Idiomarina loihiensis L2TR: one gene and its partners. The protein of the gene in region 3 interacts with the protein of the main gene of each other region in a pairwise test. Links are inferred from orthologs where the notes say so. Each region holds a gene or a part of one and is shown on either strand. Other genes may lie near its edges.

Region 1 (6,586 bases), 770 kb from region 3 along the record:
AAGTACTCAAAATGTATCGAGCTGGCTGCAACACTTGAAATGACAAAATCAAAACAGAAGCAGTCGGATCGTTTAGAGGCCTTTATTAACTCACGAAAAAATATAGAGAAGCTGGCTGACGAGACCGCCGATTCCGAACACCCTCTATGGCTATACTGGCATTGGGCCAACCGAAGCGACCATGAAGCACTGGATAAGCTTCTCGCACTAGAGGGCAGCAAACAAATGGAAACGCCTGAACTTAAACTAGCGTTAGCCACCTATTATACCAAGAAAGACTCGGAAAAAACCTTTGAGCTTCTTTACAGCGCGCTCCGGCTGTATCGTCCCGATGACAAAGTAAATCCTGAAATACCTTCAACTCTAGTTTCTATGTATTTAAAAGAAGGCAATGGCCCTGAAGCTTATGTCTGGTCCCAGGTTGCCTGGCAGTTCGGCCAGAAAAACCTGGATAAAAACAGTATGAAATCAATTGTTAATGCCAGCGAAGACCAATACGACGACTGGGATGATCGCGCTGAAGCGATTGTCGATAAAATTGAAGAGGGTAAATTCCGCGGTTACTACTCATCGTCTTCGTGACGCATCGCTAGTGAGTTAACGCAATAGCGTTGTCCAGTTTCTGTTGGGCCATCGTCAAATACGTGGCCCAAATGCCCACCACATTGACTGCAGAGTATTTCAGTACGAGTCATGCCATGGCTTGAATCTTTTACATAGTCAATTGAGCCTTTTATGGCTTCATCAAAACTTGGCCAGCCGCAATGTGCATCAAATTGATGTCCTGCTTCAAAAAGTTTCTGACCGCAACCGGCACAATGGTAAACGCCGTCTTTATCACAGCTTAAATACTTTCCGGAAAACGGCCGTTCAGTGCCCTTTTCTCTCAGTACATAATAAGCTTCATCGCCTAATATTTCGCGCCACTCCTGTTCATTTCTGTTACTCCAGTCGTGTTCACTCATATTTGCTTAACTCCTTTATCTTTCAATTAAATTTCGTACTACTGTAACAGTCCATGTGCTAAACTTAAGCTTAAATTCATGGGTAAATTTGCTGAGGTTTTGCATGCTTCGTCGTACCAAAATTGTAACTACTCTCGGGCCTGCCACTGACTCTGAGGAAACACTCAGAGAGTTAATAAAAGCGGGTGCCAATGTTGTTCGTTTAAACTTTTCTCACGGCAATGGTGACGATCACAAGCAGCGCGCTTCCATGGTCAGAAAAATTGCCCGGGAATTAAACGCCCATATTGCCATTTTAGGCGACTTGCAGGGACCAAAAATTCGAGTTGCGCGCTTTCAACAAAAACAAATTACGTTGGCTGTCGGTGATAAGTTCATTTTAGACGCTGCGCTTGGAAAAGACAGCGGCAATCAGGAACGTGTTGGCCTCGACTATAAAGACCTGCCAACAGATGTCAGTCCCGGCGATCTTCTCTTACTGGATGATGGTCGTATCCAGTTAAAAGTTGAAGAAATTGATGGTAGCCAGGTTAAAACAGAAGTCACCGTTGGCGGCGTGCTTTCTAATAATAAAGGTATTAACCGTCAGGGTGGTGGTTTGTCAGCTGCCGCATTAACGGAAAAAGATTTAGCCGATATTAAGCTCGCAGCAGAAATCAATGTAGATTACCTTGCGGTTTCATTCCCTCGCTCTGGCGATGATATTAACCAGGCTCGGCACTTGCTCCGCGAAGCTGGTGGACAAGGCGTATTATGCGCTAAAATTGAACGCGCAGAAGCCGTTGCCAGCGAACATGCATTAGATGACATTATCAGAGCATCCGATGCCGTTATGGTTGCCCGTGGCGATTTAGGCGTTGAAATTGGTGATGCGCAATTGGTGGGTAAGCAAAAACAAATTATTTCGCGTGCACGCCAACTAAACCGTGTGGTTATTACCGCGACTCAAATGATGGAGTCGATGATTGAAAACCCAATGCCAACCCGCGCCGAAGTGATGGATGTTGCCAACGCCGTATTGGATGGTACAGATGCCGTAATGCTGTCGGCTGAGACGGCTGCCGGTAAACATCCAGTAGCAACCGTAAAAGCCATGGCTGAAATTTGCCTGGGTGCAGAAACACATCCAACCGCTCAGTTACGCCACCAGGATCTGGAAGAAATGTTTTCCAGCATTACCGAGGCGACAGCCATGTCTGCCATGTACGCAGCCACCCACTTGAATGGGGTCAAGGCCATTATAGCGTTAACTGAATCCGGTTTTACTGCCAAGCTTATGTCGAGAATTACTTCCCATTTACCGATATTTGCATTATCCCGCCATCCGCAAAGTCGCGACAAATCAGCTTTATACCGTGGTGTTTACCCTATAGATTTCGATTCTACTAGTGTCAGTAATCCGATAACTGAAGCTATTGAGGTAGTGAAAAAAAGTGGACACATAAAAGCCGGTGATTTAATCATACTAACCCACGGCGATGTAATGGAAACCGTGGGCTCAAGTAATACCTGTAAGATGATAGAAGTTCGTTAATCGTTAAAATCATTAATTAAAGAATCAAGAAGGTCGATGTATTCATCGGCCTTTTCTATCACTTTTTTACGTTGTTCCCCAGTCAGGCTCTGATATATATCCCACAAGAACTCTTTACGAAGCTGGCTATTTTTATCCGCTTTTTGCTGAAGCTCTTCGCTTCTTAATTGTTGTGGGTCAAGAATCAATGCTGATAATTGATTTTCATCTACAGGTTGCTTCAGCAACGCTTTCTCAAATTCACCTAACCAATTTGAGCGATAGCTTAACCATTGCTCACGTAATTCAGGAGAATCAGCCACCCAGCTGCGTAATAACTTATCCTGCTCTTTAGTCAGAGAACCGATAATATCTTCTAAGTCCTCTTCCACTTCCGAAATGCGGTCCAGCCTTCTTAGTATCGGGTTCTCTTCCTGGTCGTCCTGAAAGCGCTGATAACGCTCTTCCTGCGCTTCTTCTAATCGACGGATAAGTTGTTGCCGTTGTTTGAGTGAAAGAGTCGCTAATAAGCCCGCTTCGGCTTCTGTTCGTACTAAAACATTATCCCAGAACGTCCAGAGCTTATCTTCAAATTTGCTGATATCGTTTTTGCTCAGCGTCTGCTTATCGACCTTATCTCTCAGGTTTTTCAGTTCATCTCTGTACAACGGGAGCTGAGTTTGTGCATGCCAAAGATGCATTTCATCAACTTTCTCTGCTAGCAGCTCTTCCTGCTCACCGGTTAAGTCAACGTAATCCTTTACTTTCCACTCAACCAGAGTGTCAGCAAACTTGTAGCCAAGGTTCGCCGTACACCCTGCTATCAGGATTAAAAAGGTTATTACTGCCAGCAGTCGATACATGATTAGCTCAGAATAAGTTGTTTAATACGGTCTTTATAACTACGACTTACTTTCAGTTTTTGACCATTTTTTAATTGTAAATGATATTCGCCATTTTGTTGGTTACAGAGCTTTTCAACCTGTTTAATGTTAACAATGGCGGAACGATGAACCCGCTGAAACAGCTTAGGGTTTAAGTCCTGCTCCAGTTCTTTCATTGTGCGTCGCAGAATGTGGGTATCGTCACCGGCATGTATACACATGTAATCTCCAGCGGCATCAATCCACTTAATGTCTTTGACGGCAACCCGGGTTATCTCACCGCTGTCCTTTATAGCGATATATTCCGGATATTGGTCTGCGGTAATACTTTCGCCTGAAGCCAGCTTCTGTAATAGAGTATGCGTATCTTGCCCGGTTACCTCCGCAACTAAACTGATCAGTTTTTCCTGGTGCTCGTCGTTAACCGTCTGATGCTCGCTTATAACGCGGTTAACGCATTCAGCCAAGCGGTCGTCATCAACGGGCTTCAACAAATAATCTAACGCCCTGACTTCAAAGGCTTTGATAGCGTAGGTGTCATAAGCTGTTACAAAAACAACGACTGGCAACTCATGTCCCTTCTCCTGCACAGCTTTTAATACTTCAAAGCCATTAAGCCCGGGCATTTGTATATCGAGAAAAATCAGATCAGGTTTATTTTCGATAATGATATCGACGGCTTCCCTGCTGCTTTTGCACTCGGGCATTAACTGCAGTTGCTCAAACGCCTGTAAACGAATAGCCAACCCCTTTCTGGCGAGGGGCTCATCGTCAATAACCAGGGTTTTCAATCGATTCATCTTTGACTCTCCAACATTTCCATCGGAATGGTAATACGAACACAAAGACCGCTCTCAGCACCTTTTAGCATTTCAAACCTATACTGCTTACCATATAAGGATTTAAGCCTTTGACGAGTGTTATTAAGCCCGACACCGTCTTTGCGGAATAGCTTTTCCGGATCCGTTTCAATTTTCGGCCCATTATCACACACCTCCAAAATCAGGTTCTCTTTTTCTGACCAGGAACGAACTCTGATTTTCCCCACCCCTTCTACATTTGAAATGGCGTACTTAATTGAGTTCTCGATTAAAGGCTGACAAATTAAACTAGGAACCAGAGCATTCTTGGTTTCATCTGACAAATGAATATCAATTTCAAGCTGCTCGTCAAAACGTACTTTTTCAATATCCAGATACAAAAGCAAGGCATCCACTTCTTTTTCCAGAGTCACTTTTTTAATCGGTTCATTATCTAAAGAAAAACGCAGGAAGTGGCTTAGCTTATTCACCATCAAATTGGCTTTTTCATTCTCTTTGAGCAAAATAAGCGTAGAAATTGCGTTTAAGGTATTAAACAAAAAATGCGGATTGAGCTGGTATCGTAGCATTTTCAACTGCGCCTGATGCGCCATAGATGAAGCCAGTAACGCTTTTTGCTTCTCTTCCTGCAGCATCTGATAATACTTAATACCAAAATAAAGTCCGCTCCAGCTAAGAATGATATAAAACTTGGCCAAACTGTTTTTCAAATAGAAAAAGGGACTGTCCGGACGAAAACCGAATTTATAAATTTCCCAGTAAGTTGCGTTATCAACAATGGCCCAGGCTACAGCGGTAACATAAGACACCACAATGGCAATTAAAACCATAAGTGCCGGGGGGAACTCCCATATACGCCGGTACAAATAGCGAAGCGGAATCGTACTCAAAAAGCCGGCATACGCCCCCAAAATAATAATGAGGGTGTAGATATCCCGCATTTCATGCATTAGTGACCCTATGTAGTTCACTAACGCATAACCTATCCAGCCTCCCGCCTGCAGCAACCAAAAGAACCTGTTACGGTTATCCATCAATAGTTGCCACTGCGTTTTTATCGGTTTCTCCATTATGTTGAGGACTCTAAACGCGACAACTCGTCAATATCCACAAGGCTTCCGGAGAAAAGAGAGTTAACCTCATCTTTCTGGTTCCCCATAAACTGCACACCTAACTCAAGCTGGTCATCCACTTGCTTTACCTGCCGGACTATAGCTTTAAGGGTTAAGTCGCCGTTATTTTTCTGTTCTATTTTAAGAACAATTTTGCTGCCATTCTCCCAAAGCTCGTCTATTTTACCTTCAGGCTTTTCATGCTTTAGGCGACACCCACTTTCAGATACATCCAGCACGTGTCCTCTGAAAGTATTCTCCTCGCCTTTTACCGACTGCCCTGAGACTGAAGCAGGTAAAAAGGCGTCAAATCGACGCCCTTTTCTAATAATCCGATGCTCAATCTGATTTGGCCACATAATAAAAAGCATTTTCGTCGGGTGTGAGATGACATAGCTTATTTCACTGCGAAACGCACAAATTTCACCACTTTCGTTTTCCAGAACAAAGCGGACAATAACCGGTGTTTTCTCCTGCAAAAGATCACGCATGTCATTGTATTTACGCGCGTCGGGCATATTAACGATAACCCAGCGCTCGTTAACCGCACCAATAAACTCCGAATAAAACCGAGCCGGAACGTTCGAACTGGACAGTTGAACTTCTATTTTCTGACCTGTAACGAGCTGCGAAATTTTGCTTGGCATAGGGGTCTCTTTGCGATGAATCAATATGTTACTATGATCGCTAGTTGTCAGGCTGTGTCAAGCAAAGGAGAGTATCTTGATCGCTTACGATATAACACCCATCGATTTACATGGGCATTTATTTAATGTCTCTCTCACTATTGAACAAACGAACGATGAGCAGGAACTCTGGTTACCTAACTGGATTCCGGGCAGTTATTTAATACGGGATTTTAGTAAGCACATTATTGGTTTACACGCCGAGAGTAACGGCCTTTCCCTGCCGGTTAAGCAAATAAGTAAGAACCGCTGGCAACTGGCTCGTTCGAAGCATCCTGTTACTGTGCACTATCAGGTATACGCCTGGGACCTATCGGTTCGTTCGGCTTATCTGGACCAGTTTCAGGGTTTCTTTAATAATACCAGCCTGTGTCTTGCAGTTGAGGGACAAACCGACCTTCCCTGTGAACTGCACTTGCATGCGCCGCCAGAAGCCCCTCTGTGGAAGGTCGCGACCGGGATGCCCCGAAAAAGTGGGCAACCACATTCCTGGGGATGCTTCCGAGCCGATAATTATGATGCGCTAATTGACTATCCTTTTTTAATTGGAGACTTAACCATTGAGGAGTTTATTGCTCACGGCATTAAGCACTCTCTGGTCTTAA
Region 2 (6,570 bases), 290 kb from region 3 along the record:
AAACAGCAGCAGGTCCAGGTCCAGCGTGCGCTCGCCCCAATGCCTGACTCGTTTACGACCAAAAGCATCTTCTATATCGTGTAAGGCTTGCAAAAGCTCGGCCGCCGGTAAGCTAGTGCTTACGGAACAAACTGCATTAACGTAATCGGGCTGGTCTTGCGGGCCCATAGGTTTGCTACCGTAAAGAGAGGAATAAGCTAATAGTTGCCAGCGAGAATCATTATTCAGCGCCTTTAAAGCCGACAGAATATTGTCCATCGGCTTACCCAGGTTACTACCCAGCGCAATAAAGGCTTTATGTTGCGTCATTACCTTTATTTTCCTGAGGCTTACGGCGTGGACCACGACGACGGCGCGGTTTGCGTCGGCCTGATCCCGCTTCCGGCTTTGAGGACTTTAATTGCGCCGGGTTGTCCTGCGCTTTACTCCAGTGCTCTGCCAGCCCGGCTAATTTTTTATCGCTATTTTCCGCATAAGAGCGTAACAATAAAAAGTCGTAGGCCGCACGGAACCGTTTATGCTCAAGCACTTTTTGAGCGCGTACGCCTTTAGTGATATTCAAACGACGCTGTAACTGCCAGATATCTCTGGCTGGCAGACTGAACCGTTTGGGTAATGAAACGCGTTGCGACTGTCTGTGAATAACATCAGCGGCGGCAACGTTTAATGCGTCCATAGGTGGCAGGCCACCTTCGTTCTCAAGTTGTTCGCGCCGAGCCTGTAATGGCCACCACAACAACACGGCAATTAAATAGGCCGGAGTAACACGCTGCTCTTCTGCAATGCGTCTGTCGGTGTCTTTAAAGGCTTTCAGCATCATTTGGTAGGCCGGGCTTTGTTCGTCAGCGACGTAATCTTTCAGCATTGGGAATAACTGCTGAAACAGTCCGAAATCTTTCATCATCAGGAAGTTAGCTTCTGCTTTACCCGACATAAACATTTTCAGGAATTCGTCAAACAAACGCGCCGGTGGAATGTTTATCAGTAACGGCGCAAGTTCTTTTAACGGGCCGCTGACCGAGTTATCCATTTGCATATTCAGTTTTGTGGCAAAGCGAACGGCGCGAAGCATGCGTACCGGATCTTCACGGTAGCGCACTTCCGGGTCACCAATCATCCGCAAAATGCCAGCGTTAATGTCATCAACGCCGTTGGCAAAATCGTAAATGGCGAAGTCAGCGATATTGTAATACAGCGCATTGGCGGTAAAGTCGCGACGCTCGGCGTCTTCTTCTATGCTGCCATAGACATTATCGCGAACCAGCTGACCGTGCTCGTCCTGGTCTGCCGTGCGGTTTTTCTTATTTTCTTCCTGCGGGCTGGCACCGTGGTGGCCGCGGAAAGTCGCAACTTCAATAACTTCTTTTCCAAACACCACATGGGCCAGGCGGAAGCGACGACCAATTAGGCGACAGTTACGAAATAGGGACTTAATTTGCTCTGGTGTGGCATTAGTGGTGACATCAAAATCTTTTGGTTCAAGCCCCAGAAGAATATCGCGGATGCAGCCGCCAACCAGATAGGCTTCAAAACCACTGTTGTGCAGGCGGTAAAGAACCTTTATTGCATTTTTACTGATATCGTTGCGGGATACTGGATGTTTGTCCCGTGAGATAACTTGTAATTTGGGTAACCGGCTGGATTCAGGCTCTGCCGCTTTACTGGAAAAGGCGCGCTTTGCCAGTGCTTTTATTCGCTTAATAATGGTGGTTCTCCCTTACCATTGTTTTTATTTAGAATCAGTTGTTGTCTGCATATTGTACCGTTAACGACCTGCTATATGCCACTTTTTGCACCAACTTTGCAACGCCTGTTGCAATATTTCACTGACAGGGCTGTGTCGCAGCTCTGATTCTGGTTTAATACCCAGATAATCCAGCGCTGTGAAAAGGTTATTTCTTGCCTGGCTGGACTCAATTGACGGTGCATGGTTTTGCTTACTCAATTTGAGTCCATCGTCATTCATTATCAGAGGTAAGTGCATCATTCTCGGCTGCTTTCCGGTGAAATACTGCCATAAAGTCAGCTGCCAGAAGCTTGGAGTTATCAAGTCGCTGCCACGCACAATATCGGTAATACCCTGTTCAATATCATCAACGACCACAGCCAGCTGGTAAGCATACAATCCGTCGCGACGTTTAAGTACGAAGTCTTCACTGACTGAGGCTGAGTGATCTTCTAATAAGCCGTGTGCGCGGTCATTAAATGTATCAACCGGGTTATTATTAATGAAGCGCAGGGCGTAAGGGGTTGAACGAGGCTGGCGGTTACGACAGTAGCCATCGTAGTGATCGCTGCGGGCACGAATAGCCCGGCGACTGCAGTCGCATTGATAAAGACGTTGAGCGTTTTCCAGCTGATTGAGCTGATGCTGGTAAACCGAATCGCGCTGGCTTTGGTATAAAACGGAACCGTCCCATTCTAAACCATGGGCTTCCAACTGCGTTAAAATAGTATCGGCCGCTCCGGGCACGGCTCGCGGTTTATCGACATCTTCAATGCGAACCAGCCACTCACCTCTATGCGCTTTAGCATCTAAGTAGCTACCAACGGCAGCTACTAATGATCCCAGGTGCAAAGGCCCTGAAGGCGTTGGAGCGAAACGGCCACGATACATGAGCCTTTAGGCTCCGGTCATTTGCTTCTCTTTCATCTCGGCCAGCGTTTTACAGTCGACGCACTGGTCAGCTGTTGGGCGAGCTTCTAAACGGCGGATACCAATTTCAATTCCGCACGATTCGCAAAAGCCAAAATCATCTTCTTCTATCTTTTGTAAGGTTTTTTCAATCTTCTTAATCAACTTACGCTCACGGTCACGTGTACGCAGTTCGATACTGAATTCTTCTTCCTGCGCAGCGCGGTCTACCGGATCAGGGAAGTTCGCTGCTTCGTCTTTCATATGATGCACTGTGCGATCAACTTCCTGACGTAATTGACGACGCCATTCTTCCAGAATACGACGAAAATGCGAACGTTGCGCATCGTTCATGTACTCTTCGCCCTGTTTTTCCTGATACGGCTCCAGGCCGGCCATCGCCAGGATGCCATGGGTTTTCTTATCCTTGCCTTGAGGCATCATGGATCTCCTACATTCTCTATAAAAGAGTGCTTAAAAAGCAGTACATTAAAAAAAGGACGCTACGTATACCAGAAAGGTTTACGGTTGGCAACGTCATTCGGATTAAATTTCTGCGGTGAAATTGTGAAGGCATTGAGTTTTAAAGGCTTACGGGAACTGGTCTCTCCAGTTTTATTTCTTTCGCCGACGCGCGGCACTTTACTGCATAAAACTCGACTCCGACTGACGCTGCTTTTCTACACAGCTCAGCATACTGGCTGTCAATATGTGCGGCGGGAGAAACTCGTTCGATACCGTCGTGCATTACCATGTAAAGCTGCACTGCGCGATGACCATCGGCCACAACCTGCATCAGTTCATTAAGGTGTTTGTGAGCGCGTTGGCTGACTGCGTCGGGAAAGTAACCTTGACTTGCGTCCGCTAAAGTGACGCTTTTTACTTCAATAAAGCATTCACGGTTATGCTGGTCTACGCCCCACCAGTCGATGCGGCTTTTTTCCTTACCGTAGCGTTGCTCTGGTTTCAGCTCTTGCCACTGGCTTAATTCAGGTACAAGGTTGGTTTGTAGTAATTCTCCGGCCATGCGGTTAGCGTGCTGTGTATTGACTACAATCATTTCACCGTTGTTATTCTGAGCGAGCTCCCAGGTCAGTGAGTATTTACGTTTGGGATTATCGGAAACACTGCACCAGGCTGTAAAGCCAGGCTCTGCACACCCGGTCATGGCTCCGGTATTAGGGCAGTGGGTTGTCGTCGTTTCGTTGTCACCAAAATCAATGTCGGCGAGAAAACGTTTGTATCTTTTTTGCAAAACTCCCTGGCGCAGGGGCTTGTTAAATTGCATCAGAGACCTCATAACTCTAGTATAAACAGACAGCAAATTATCGGGAGAGGTACAGAATGTCCAGCGCACTCGCAATCTATTTAACTCAGGAAGCCCCCGCAAGTTATTGGAATCCAAAATCAAACTTAGTCTTTGGTGACAACAAAGCACAAATCATCTTAGTTGAAGATGAAGCTGAAAACTTGCGGCGTATTCAGAAAGCAGGCCGGACTCTGGACAACACCGGAGCAGTAACCATTGAAGCTGCCGGCAGTGACTGGAACCTGGAGCGTCAGTGGGCGTTGTCACAAGGTTTTACTTCAACCTTGTCGACCAATCAGGTTATCTGGAATAAAACTGACGAGCCTGCAGTCAAAGAACTTGATGCCATGCGTGAAGCGACTCGTTTCAGCCGTGAACTGACCAATTTGTCAGCGGAAGAAATTTACCCTGAAAGTTTGGCGCAACGTGTAACCGAACACTTTAAGGCTCTGGCGCCAGACGCCATCAGTGCGGAATTTATAAAAGGTGAAGCGCTGAAAGATGCTGGCTGGATGGGAATTTACACCGTAGGTCGTGCCAGTCAGCACGCACCAGGCTTATTGGTATTAGATTACAACCCAACCGGCGATGAGAATGCGCCAGTAGAAACTGCGTTAATAGGTAAGGGTATTACCTACGACAGTGGTGGTTACAGTATTAAGCCGAGCGAAGGCATGCTCGCTATGAAGTGCGACATGGGTGGTGCAGCTACCGTATCCGGTGCATTGTCGCTGGCAATACGCCGGGGTCTGAACAAGCGCGTGAAGCTCATTCTTTGCTGTGCCGAAAACATGATTGATGGTCGCGCGTACAAATTAGGCGACATTATTCGCTATAAAAACGGCCTGACGGTTGAAGTTGTTAATACCGATGCCGAAGGTCGTCTGGTGCTGGCCGATGGCTTACAGGCAGCGGGTGAGTTTGGTGCGAAACAGATTATTGATGCGGCAACGCTGACCGGCGCCGCGCAAATGGCGGTTGGTAATGAATACAACGCGCTGTTTAGTGTGGATGAAGTGGCTGCCACTAAAGCATTGGCTAATGCGGATAAAGAAAATGAGCTATTGTGGCGCTTACCTTTAGCCCCATGGCATAGTGAAAACTGTCCGTCAGCTTTTGCTGATACGGCAAACAGCCGCCCGCAAAAAGGCGGTGGTGCCGGTGGTGCAAGCAACGCCGCAGGCTTTTTACTGCGCTTTGCGCCGAACAGCGGCAAAGGCTGGCTGCACTTCGATTTAGCTGGCGCTTACCAAAAATCGGCGACCTCTATGTGGGCGACAGGCGCTACCGCCGCCGGTGTGCGCACCATAGCCGCAACCGTACAAGGTGATTAATTTGGCATGACCTTGCCAATTGAGAGCGTGCTGCCAGAGCTGGCGAAAGCCTTTCCGGCAGCACGTGTCGTTATTGAGGCACCGCCCGGTGCCGGCAAATCAACACAACTTCCGTTATTTCTGTTGCAGCAGGGTATTGCCGATGACGGCCTTATTGTCATGCTGCAGCCCCGGCGTGTTGCTGCGCTGAATATTGCTCATTATTTGGCTAAGCAGTTGGGAGAACCGGTGGGTGAGCAGGTCGGCTATACGGTGCGCGGCGACAGCAAGCGCAGTAAGGCAACTAAGTTACTTATCATTACGGAAGGTGTATTGGTTCGATGGCTGCAGGACGATCCTGAACTTAGCGGCATTGGCACGCTGATCTTCGATGAATTCCACGAGCGCAATTTGCACAGTGACTTAAGTCTGGCGCTGGTGATTGATGCCCTGCCATTGCGTCCGGATTTAAACCTGCTGATTATGTCGGCCACCTTGCCCGCAGAAAATCTGAAACTCTGGCTAGAGAATTACTGTGATCAGGTGCAGGTTTTGCGCAGCGAAGGCCGCAGTTATCCGGTTGAGTATCACTATCGCCCAGCATCTCATGTTACTCAATGGCTGGCTGAATTACCCAAAGTGGTTGTCGAAGCCTTTGCTGCTGCCGAAAAAGGTGTTCTGGTTTTCCTGCCGGGCGTTTATGAAATACAAAAGATTGCGACTGAACTGAGTCAGCGAATGCCGCCGGGCACAATCATCTTACCCCTGCATGGGCGTATCCCCTTGCAGCAACAGCGGCAAGTATTAAAAGCATCGGACGAAAAACGCATTATTCTGGCAACTAATATTGCCGAAACCAGCTTAACTCTGGACGGTATTGATGTGGTTGTCGACAGTGGTCGCGAGCGCCGGGCTCAGTACCTGCCTCAATACGGATTAAGCCAGTTAACGACGCAACGTATTGCTAAAGCTTCAGCAACACAGCGTGCCGGGCGTGCGGGTCGTCAGCAGGCGGGGCAATGTTTTCGTTTGTGGGCGCGCTCCGACGAGCATGGCTTTGCCGATTATGCGCCTCCGGACGTTGCCACTCAGGATTTATCAGCACTGGTACTGGATGTGTTGCGCTGGGGCAGTGAGGTGAGCCAACTGGCCTGGTTTTCTCAGCCTGACCCGGGGCATTGTGCCGCGGCGACCGATTTTTTAGCCAGTACCGGCTTAATAAGGCAGGGGCAGTTAACCGCAAAAGCCCGTCAGCTGGAGTCCGGCGGTTTTGATCCCAGAATTTTACTGGTGGCGGATGCAGCCAAAATGCT
Region 3 (6,587 bases):
CGAGAATTCATCAGAGCAAAAAACGGTCAATGTCATTTGCATTAAATGGGGTAAAAAATATGGCCCCGATTACGTCAATACATTGCATTCAATGGTCAGTCGCCATCTTAGTAGACCGTTTCGTTTTGTCTGCTTCACCGATGACTTTGAGGGTATCAATGACGACATTGAAGTAAAAGCTATTCCTAAAATTGGCTTTAAAGACTTTGATGAACAAGTTCCGTGGACAAAAGGTCACGGCTGGTTAAAGCTTACCTGCTTTGCGAACCCGCTTTATGATCTTGAAGGCCCGACTTTATTCCTGGATCTGGATATTATTATTGTTGGTAGTCTGGACGAGTTCTTTGAGCCGGAAGGTGAGTTTATGGTGATCAAAGAGTGGGATAAATCTGACGCTACCGGGAATACATCGGTATTTCGTTTTGATATTGGCGCTCATGAAGACGCGTTAGAGCATCTGAAAAAAGATCCGAAAGCGGCTATCGCTGACGTACGAAATGAGCAGGAATATATTACCCATTTTGTCGATCGCCAAAACAAGCTGACGTACTGGCCGGAAAAGTGGTGTCGTAGCTTTAAGCGCCATTGTCTGCGTCCGTTTCCACTTAGCTTCTTTCAGGAACCGCGTATTCCGGAAGAAGCAAAAGTTATTATTTTCCACGGCAAGCCGCATCCGGATGATGCGTTGGAAGGCCGAAGCGGCAAGTGGTACCGTAAGGTTCTGCCAACCAAGTGGATAGCCGAATACTGGCGTTAAATGATATGCAATTGTGGATCTACGGAGTATTAATACGGCTGGTCACTCCAGCCGTTTTTGTCTGGTTGTGGCTACGCGGCGGAAAAGACAGTCGCTACCGTCAGAACTGGTCAGAACGGCTTGCGCTGGGCTCTGTTGATAAAAAACAGCACGGCTGTTTGGTTATTCATAGTGTTTCCGTTGGTGAAACCTTAGCGGCGAAACGGTTAATCGAGCAGCTTTTGCGTCAGGAGCCAGGTCAAAAAATACTCATTACCTGTATGACACCAACGGCCCGGGAACTTATCCAGCAGCATTTTGCCGACACTGTTAGTTGTCGCTACTGGCCGATAGATAGTCCGGGTGCCGCGAAGCGTTTTGTGCGTAAGTTTAAACCTAAAGCCGTGTGGGTAATGGAAACCGAGCTTTGGCCGCAAATGTTGAACCAATTTTCCAAAGCGAATATTCCTGTCGCATTGTTAAACGCGCGACTTTCGGCTCGCTCAGCGGCAGGTTATCGGCGTTTTCATTGGTTGATGAAGAAGGTCTGGAAACAACTGACACTGGTTTCCGTTCAGAATAAAGAAACGGCGCGCAGAATGAAGGTTTTAGGTGTCCCCGATAGTGTGCTTTTTGTGGACGGAAACCTAAAATACGACATTGAGCTTTCTGTCACAGATATTGAGAAGGCTCTGTTGTGGCGGCAAAGCTGTGCGTCGCGACATGTGTGGCTTGCCAGTAGCAGTCATCCGGGCGAGCATGAGCTGCTGTTAGAGGCACATAAACTGATTCAACAGGACTTATCCAATTCCTGTCTTATCATTGCCCCGCGACACCCTGAGCAATTTGAGGTGGTAGCAAAAATGATACGGGAGTCCGGGCTTAAGCTTGCCCGCAGAAGCGAGAGTAATGCGATACCTGAAGATTGTGATGTCTTTCTTGCTGACAGCATGGGCGAAATGATGCTTTGGGGGCAATTAGCCTCGGCGAGCTTTGTCGGCGGAAGTATTATTGAGCGAGGCGGGCATAACCCCCTTGAAGTTATAGCAGCTGGCTCCAATGTTATGTCAGGGCGGCACGTGTTCAATTTCCCACAAGTTTATGGTGAGCTGGCAAAAGCCGGTGCCGTGCAGTGGGTTAATAATGCCGGAGAAATTAAACAAGCTGTGGAGTTGATGCAGCAGACAGCTGTCATGAAAGCGCAACATGAAGCTGCTAAAAGCGTTTTACAAACGCACCAGGGTGCTACGTTAAGAGTATTAAAGCGGGCACTGGAATATACTCTGACAGGAAGCGGTATGATAAAAACAGAGCAGAGTCCCCAAGGGCTTATTCGCTACGACAGCGATATTTTTGAAACGATAGAAGACAAGCATTTTACAGCCCAGTATTGGCAGCAGCAGAAGTCGATTGCAGGAAACTCAACGGGACGCGCAACAGTCTGGTTTATTCAGCAAGGCGATTTGGGACTTTTACTGCGGCATTACTATCGTGGTGGTTTAGTTGGTAAAATTAATAAAGATCGTTTTTTACGTGAGCCGGCGGAAAAAAGCCGGGCAATTCATGAATTTGATTTGCTGCTAAAGCTGCGGGAAATTGGTTTGCCCGTTCCGCGTCCGGTAGCCGCTCGTATGGAAAAAACAGCAGTTTTTAGTTACAAAGCAGACATATTGGTGGAAGTTATTCCGGGGGCTGTCGATGTTTTTCGCTTACTGCGTGAAAAGAAACTATCCGCGGAGCTATGGCAAAAGTTGGGAAGCGTCATTAAAGAATTGCATGATACCGGTGTCTACCATTCAGATTTAAATTGTCACAACCTTATGCTGGATGACAAAGACAAAGCCTGGATTGTCGATTTTGACAAGTGCGACTTCCGTGAAAACGGTGACTGGAAAGAAGCTAATATCCAACGGCTACTGCGCTCTTTACGCAAAGAAAAAGAGAAGAATGAAACCTTCTATTGGAAGGAGTCCCGTGACTGGCCAGAACTATTAACAGGCTATCGTCGTTAAGTTTTAAGCCATAAAAAAGCCCCGGCCACTTGAAGTGACCGGGGCTTTTTAATGCGCTAAGCACTGAATCAGTCGCGAACCTGACCGTTACCGGTCACCACGAATTTTTCAGTTGTTAGTGCCTCAAGACCCATTGGTCCGTATGCGTGCAGCTTGCTGGTGGAGATACCAATTTCAGCACCCAAACCTAACTGGCCGCCATCAGAGAAGCGAGAAGAGACATTTGCCATGGTAACGGCTGAATCTACTTCACGAATGAAACGCTTAGCGGTTTCATCGTTTTCAGTGATAATAACTTCGGTATGACCGCTACCAAACTCCTGAATATGCTCAATAGCACCTTCGTAGTTGTCGACGGTGCGAACCGCAATCTCAAGAGCCAGGTATTCTTCACCAAAAGCATCGTCTGCAATCTCATCAGCGCCATCAAAGTAGCTTACTGAACGCTTATCGGCGTGGATGGTTACGTCTTTCTCTGCCAGAGCCTTAGCAGCCATAGGCAAGAACTTATCAGCAACGTCCTGATGAACCAGTAGACCTTCGAGCGCATTACAAACGCCGGTACGCTGAGTTTTACCGTTAAGTAAAATTGCCAGAGCTTTATCAAGGTCTGCGTCTTTATCCACATACAGGTGGCAAACACCTTTGTAATGTTGAATGACTGGGATTTTGCTGGTATCGCTAACGAAGTGAATCAGACCTTCACCGCCGCGAGGAATAACCAGATCGATATAGTCTTTCTGTTGCAGAAGTTCAGTCATCAGTTCGCGGTCAGGTGTTGGCACCACGGTGATAACGTCTTTAGGTAGATTGCTGGCTTCTAAAGCTTCGTGCAAGGCTTCAGCAATGGCTTTACTGCTCTCAATGGCTTCCCGGCCACAACGTAAAATTACTGCGTTACCAGACTTAAAGCATAGCGCTCCAGCGTCAGCTGTGACATTCGGACGTGCTTCATAAATCATGCAGATAACGCCGAGAGGAATACGCATTTTCTCAATTTTCATGCCGTTAGGGCGCTCATCGAGAACGTAGCTGTCGCCTACAGGATCTTTCAATGCAATGATCTCTTCAATGGCAGAAGCCATGCCTTCGACACGCTCTGGCGTTAATTCCAGGCGATCCATCATAGCGTCGCTTAGGCCTTTTTCTTTGCCTGTGGCCAAATCTTTTTTATTTACTTCAATAATCTTATCCTGACGTGCGCGAATAGCGTCAGCCATTTTTTGAAGTACGGCGTTTTTGTCCGTTTCCGATAAGGTTGCTACAGCGCGTGCCGCTTTTGCGGCGCGTTGCGAAATTTCTTTTGCTAGTTGCTGGCTCATGAATCCTCCAAAATCATTAGATCGTCGCGGTGAATAACTTCCGTAATTGGGCTATAGCCAAATTTCTCCGCTATATCTTCCGTTTGCTGCCCTTTAATATGCATCAGTTCATGTGCGCTGTACTGACAAATACCTTTTGCGATAGCGTCAGTATCGTTGGCGCTGCGAACCAGCACGGCGTCACCGCGATCAAAGTCACCTTGTACATCAACAATGCCTGAACTCAGTAGTGAGGCACCGTTCTCAATTAATGCTTTCTCAGCACCTTCATCAACCAATATTTCACCCTGGGCAACCAGAGTATGTCTTAACCAATGCTTTTTATTGCTAATTGGATCAGATTGGCGACGGAATAATGTGCCGGGGATGTCCCCCTGTAGTAACGATTCAAAAGTTTCACCCTTACGACCGTTAACTATGTAAGTATCGATACCGTGTGAAGTAGCTTTTTCTGCCGCCTCAACTTTAGTGCGCATTCCCCCGGTACCGACGGAACTTACTGAACCACCGGCAAGCGAATAAATGCTTTCGTCAATTTGTTCAACCACCGGTATTTTTTTCGCGTCCGGATTCAGGTTCGGATCTGAGTCATACAGACCGTCGATGTCTGAACAAATAAACAGCGCGTCGGCATCAACCAAAGTCGCGATCATGGCCGACAAGTTGTCGTTATCACCCACTTTCATTTCGTCAGTAGCAAGAGCATCGTTCTCATTTACCACCGGTAAAATGTCGTGCTCTAACAATCTGTTTAGGGTGTTTTTAATGCTGACGTAGCGAGCTCGGTCGCGTAAGTCACTGTGGGTCATAAGCAACTGGGCGCAGGGGGAATCGAAAAAGCGTGACCAGTAACCCATCATTTCATTTTGACCGACTGCGGACATTGCTTTACGCACAGCAACCGGTACTTTCTTGTGTTCAAAGTTAAAATGTTTGCGGCCGGCAGCAACGCTGCCTGACGAGACTAAGACAACTTCTTGCCCGCGTTCTCGGCACTCGTTAATAAAACGAGCTATGGGTAATAGGTATTTGGTGCTAACCCCAGTTTCATCTGGCGCGATGAGCGCACTCCCCACTTTCAGTACGGCTCTTCGCCAGGATGGCGCTTTCATAGAGACTCCCTTTTGTTGAATTCGTTAGTAGTCTAACAGATTGGCTGTCTAAGCTCCAGCGAGGCTCATAAGCCATACCTATTGTCAATATATTAGACAATAATTTCGATTTACAAGAAAAAAGAGTCAAGTCCGGAAATTCGTTAATGTAATGCATTAACTCTCTGGTGGGGTGTAGCCTTCAATTTCAGGGGCTTTTCCTTCGAATAAAAAGGCTGTCATCTGCTTTTCAAGAAACTCACGATCAGTCGGATCCATCATGTTTAACCGTTTTTCGTTTATCAGCATGGTCTGCTTCTTTTGCCACTCAGCCCAGGCGTCTTTTGATATATGGTTAAAAATACGCTCGCCCAGCTCGCCGGGGTAGAGTTGAAAATCGAGGCCTTCGGCTTCTTTTTGAAAATGCTCACAAAATACAGTGCGGCTCATGCGGTGTTCACCTATTTAGTAGTTAACTGCTCCATCAGTTTAACGGTTGGTGCAGCAAAGCCCAAGTCCTGATTGGTATCAGCCTTTACCCATAAATGTTGAGCTTCGTTGAGTAAAATCTCAGAGGGAGCGACATCAATCAGCAGAGGCTTGCAATCCAGGTGGAAGTGACTAAAAGTATGACGAAAAGGTGTCAGTTGCTGTCTTGCCAGTTCAGTGACACCGTATTGTTGGGCTAAGGAAGGAATGTCCGTTTCCTCATCACATTGTGGAAAGCACCAAAGCCCGCCCCATATACCAGACTGGGGGCGCTTCTCCAGCAAGAACTGATGATTATGCCGAAAAAGCAGCATGTGGGTTGTTTTTACTGGTTTAATCTTTTTCGGCTTCTTTCCCGGATACTGTGCTATTGTGTCCGTTGCTCTGGCAATACAGGTGCTATTGACAGGGCATTGCTCGCAAAGCGGTTTACTGCGAGTGCAAATCATTGCACCGATATCCATCATTGCCTGATTGTATGCGCCGGAGTCTTGCTTCGGGGTCAACTGTTCGCTCAGTTGCCACAGCTGCTTCAAAACATCTGCCTTACCAGGCCAGCCAGAAACAGCAAAATGGCGTGCTAATACACGCTTAACGTTGCCATCTAAAATAGGCGCGTACTCACCATGTCCAAGAGAGCGAATTGCACCCGCTGTTGAGCGGCCAACCCCAGGTAATTGTTCGAGTTCATGAACTTTTTTTGGAAATTCACCGTTATATTCAGTGCAAACAAGTTTTGCGGTTTTATGAAGGTTCCGGGCTCTTGCGTAATAGCCTAATCCAGTCCATAAATTCAATACTTTGTCTTGTGGGGCTGAGGCCAGTTCCTGAACCGTAGGAAAGGTTGCCATAAAACGTTCGAAGTACGGAATAACGGTAGTGACCTGGGTTTGTTGCAGCATAATTTCTGACACCCAGACGCGATAGGGCGTGACGT

What was found.
Region 1: the proteins of IL_RS10210 (region 3) and IL_RS06480 interact in binary tests that used the Escherichia coli proteins (3 or more experiments, as listed by UniProt). The link is inferred for Idiomarina loihiensis L2TR from one-to-one orthologs.
Region 2: the proteins of IL_RS10210 (region 3) and sfsA interact in binary tests that used the Escherichia coli proteins (3 or more experiments, as listed by UniProt). The link is inferred for Idiomarina loihiensis L2TR from one-to-one orthologs.

What each region holds. Positions count from the first base shown.
Region 1 is NC_006512.1:1,348,803-1,355,388, reverse strand. What follows is about bases 2,254-5,252. They hold IL_RS06480 (LytR/AlgR family response regulator transcription factor), read right to left. Parts: upstream 4,163-5,252; coding sequence 3,344-4,162; downstream 2,254-3,343. Other genes in these bases: IL_RS06475 (sensor histidine kinase), read right to left, coding at 4,159-5,252; IL_RS06485 (DUF6279 family lipoprotein), read right to left, coding at 2,496-3,341; pyk (pyruvate kinase), read left to right, coding at 2,254-2,499. In the rest of the region: IL_RS06500 (DUF2989 domain-containing protein), read left to right, coding at 1-582; peptide-methionine (R)-S-oxide reductase MsrB, read right to left, coding at 564-965; more of pyk, read left to right, coding at 1,069-2,253; more of IL_RS06475, read right to left, coding at 5,253-5,253; IL_RS06470 (flagellar brake domain-containing protein), read right to left, coding at 5,253-5,942; IL_RS06465 (M61 family metallopeptidase), read left to right, coding at 6,019-6,586. UniProt on the Escherichia coli protein: Member of the two-component regulatory system BtsS/BtsR, which is part of a nutrient-sensing regulatory network composed of BtsS/BtsR, the low-affinity pyruvate signaling system YpdA/YpdB and their respective target proteins, BtsT and YhjX.
Region 2 is NC_006512.1:2,405,773-2,412,342, reverse strand. The notes cover bases 2,072-5,054. They hold sfsA (DNA/RNA nuclease SfsA), read right to left. Parts: upstream 3,924-5,054; coding sequence 3,219-3,923; downstream 2,072-3,218. Other genes in these bases: pepB (aminopeptidase PepB), read left to right, coding at 3,980-5,054; dksA (RNA polymerase-binding protein DksA), read right to left, coding at 2,624-3,076; gluQRS (tRNA glutamyl-Q(34) synthetase GluQRS), read right to left, coding at 2,072-2,617. Also shown: folK (2-amino-4-hydroxy-6-hydroxymethyldihydropteridine diphosphokinase), read right to left, coding at 1-309; polynucleotide adenylyltransferase PcnB, read right to left, coding at 296-1,615; more of gluQRS, read right to left, coding at 1,766-2,071; more of pepB, read left to right, coding at 5,055-5,278; ATP-dependent helicase HrpB, read left to right, coding at 5,285-6,570. UniProt on the Escherichia coli protein: Binds to DNA non-specifically. Could be a regulatory factor involved in maltose metabolism.
Region 3 is NC_006512.1:2,115,182-2,121,768, reverse strand. Bases 1,944-4,943 are described here. They hold IL_RS10210 (glutamate-5-semialdehyde dehydrogenase), read right to left. Parts: upstream 4,071-4,943; coding sequence 2,817-4,070; downstream 1,944-2,816. Other genes in these bases: proB (glutamate 5-kinase), read right to left, coding at 4,067-4,943; IL_RS10215 (3-deoxy-D-manno-octulosonic acid kinase), read left to right, coding at 1,944-2,748. In the rest of the region: IL_RS10220 (hypothetical protein), read left to right, coding at 1-757; more of IL_RS10215, read left to right, coding at 763-1,943; more of proB, read right to left, coding at 4,944-5,182; IL_RS10200 (oxidative damage protection protein), read right to left, coding at 5,339-5,611; mutY (A/G-specific adenine glycosylase), read right to left, coding at 5,623-6,587. UniProt on the Escherichia coli protein: Catalyzes the NADPH-dependent reduction of L-glutamate 5-phosphate into L-glutamate 5-semialdehyde and phosphate. The product spontaneously undergoes cyclization to form 1-pyrroline-5-carboxylate.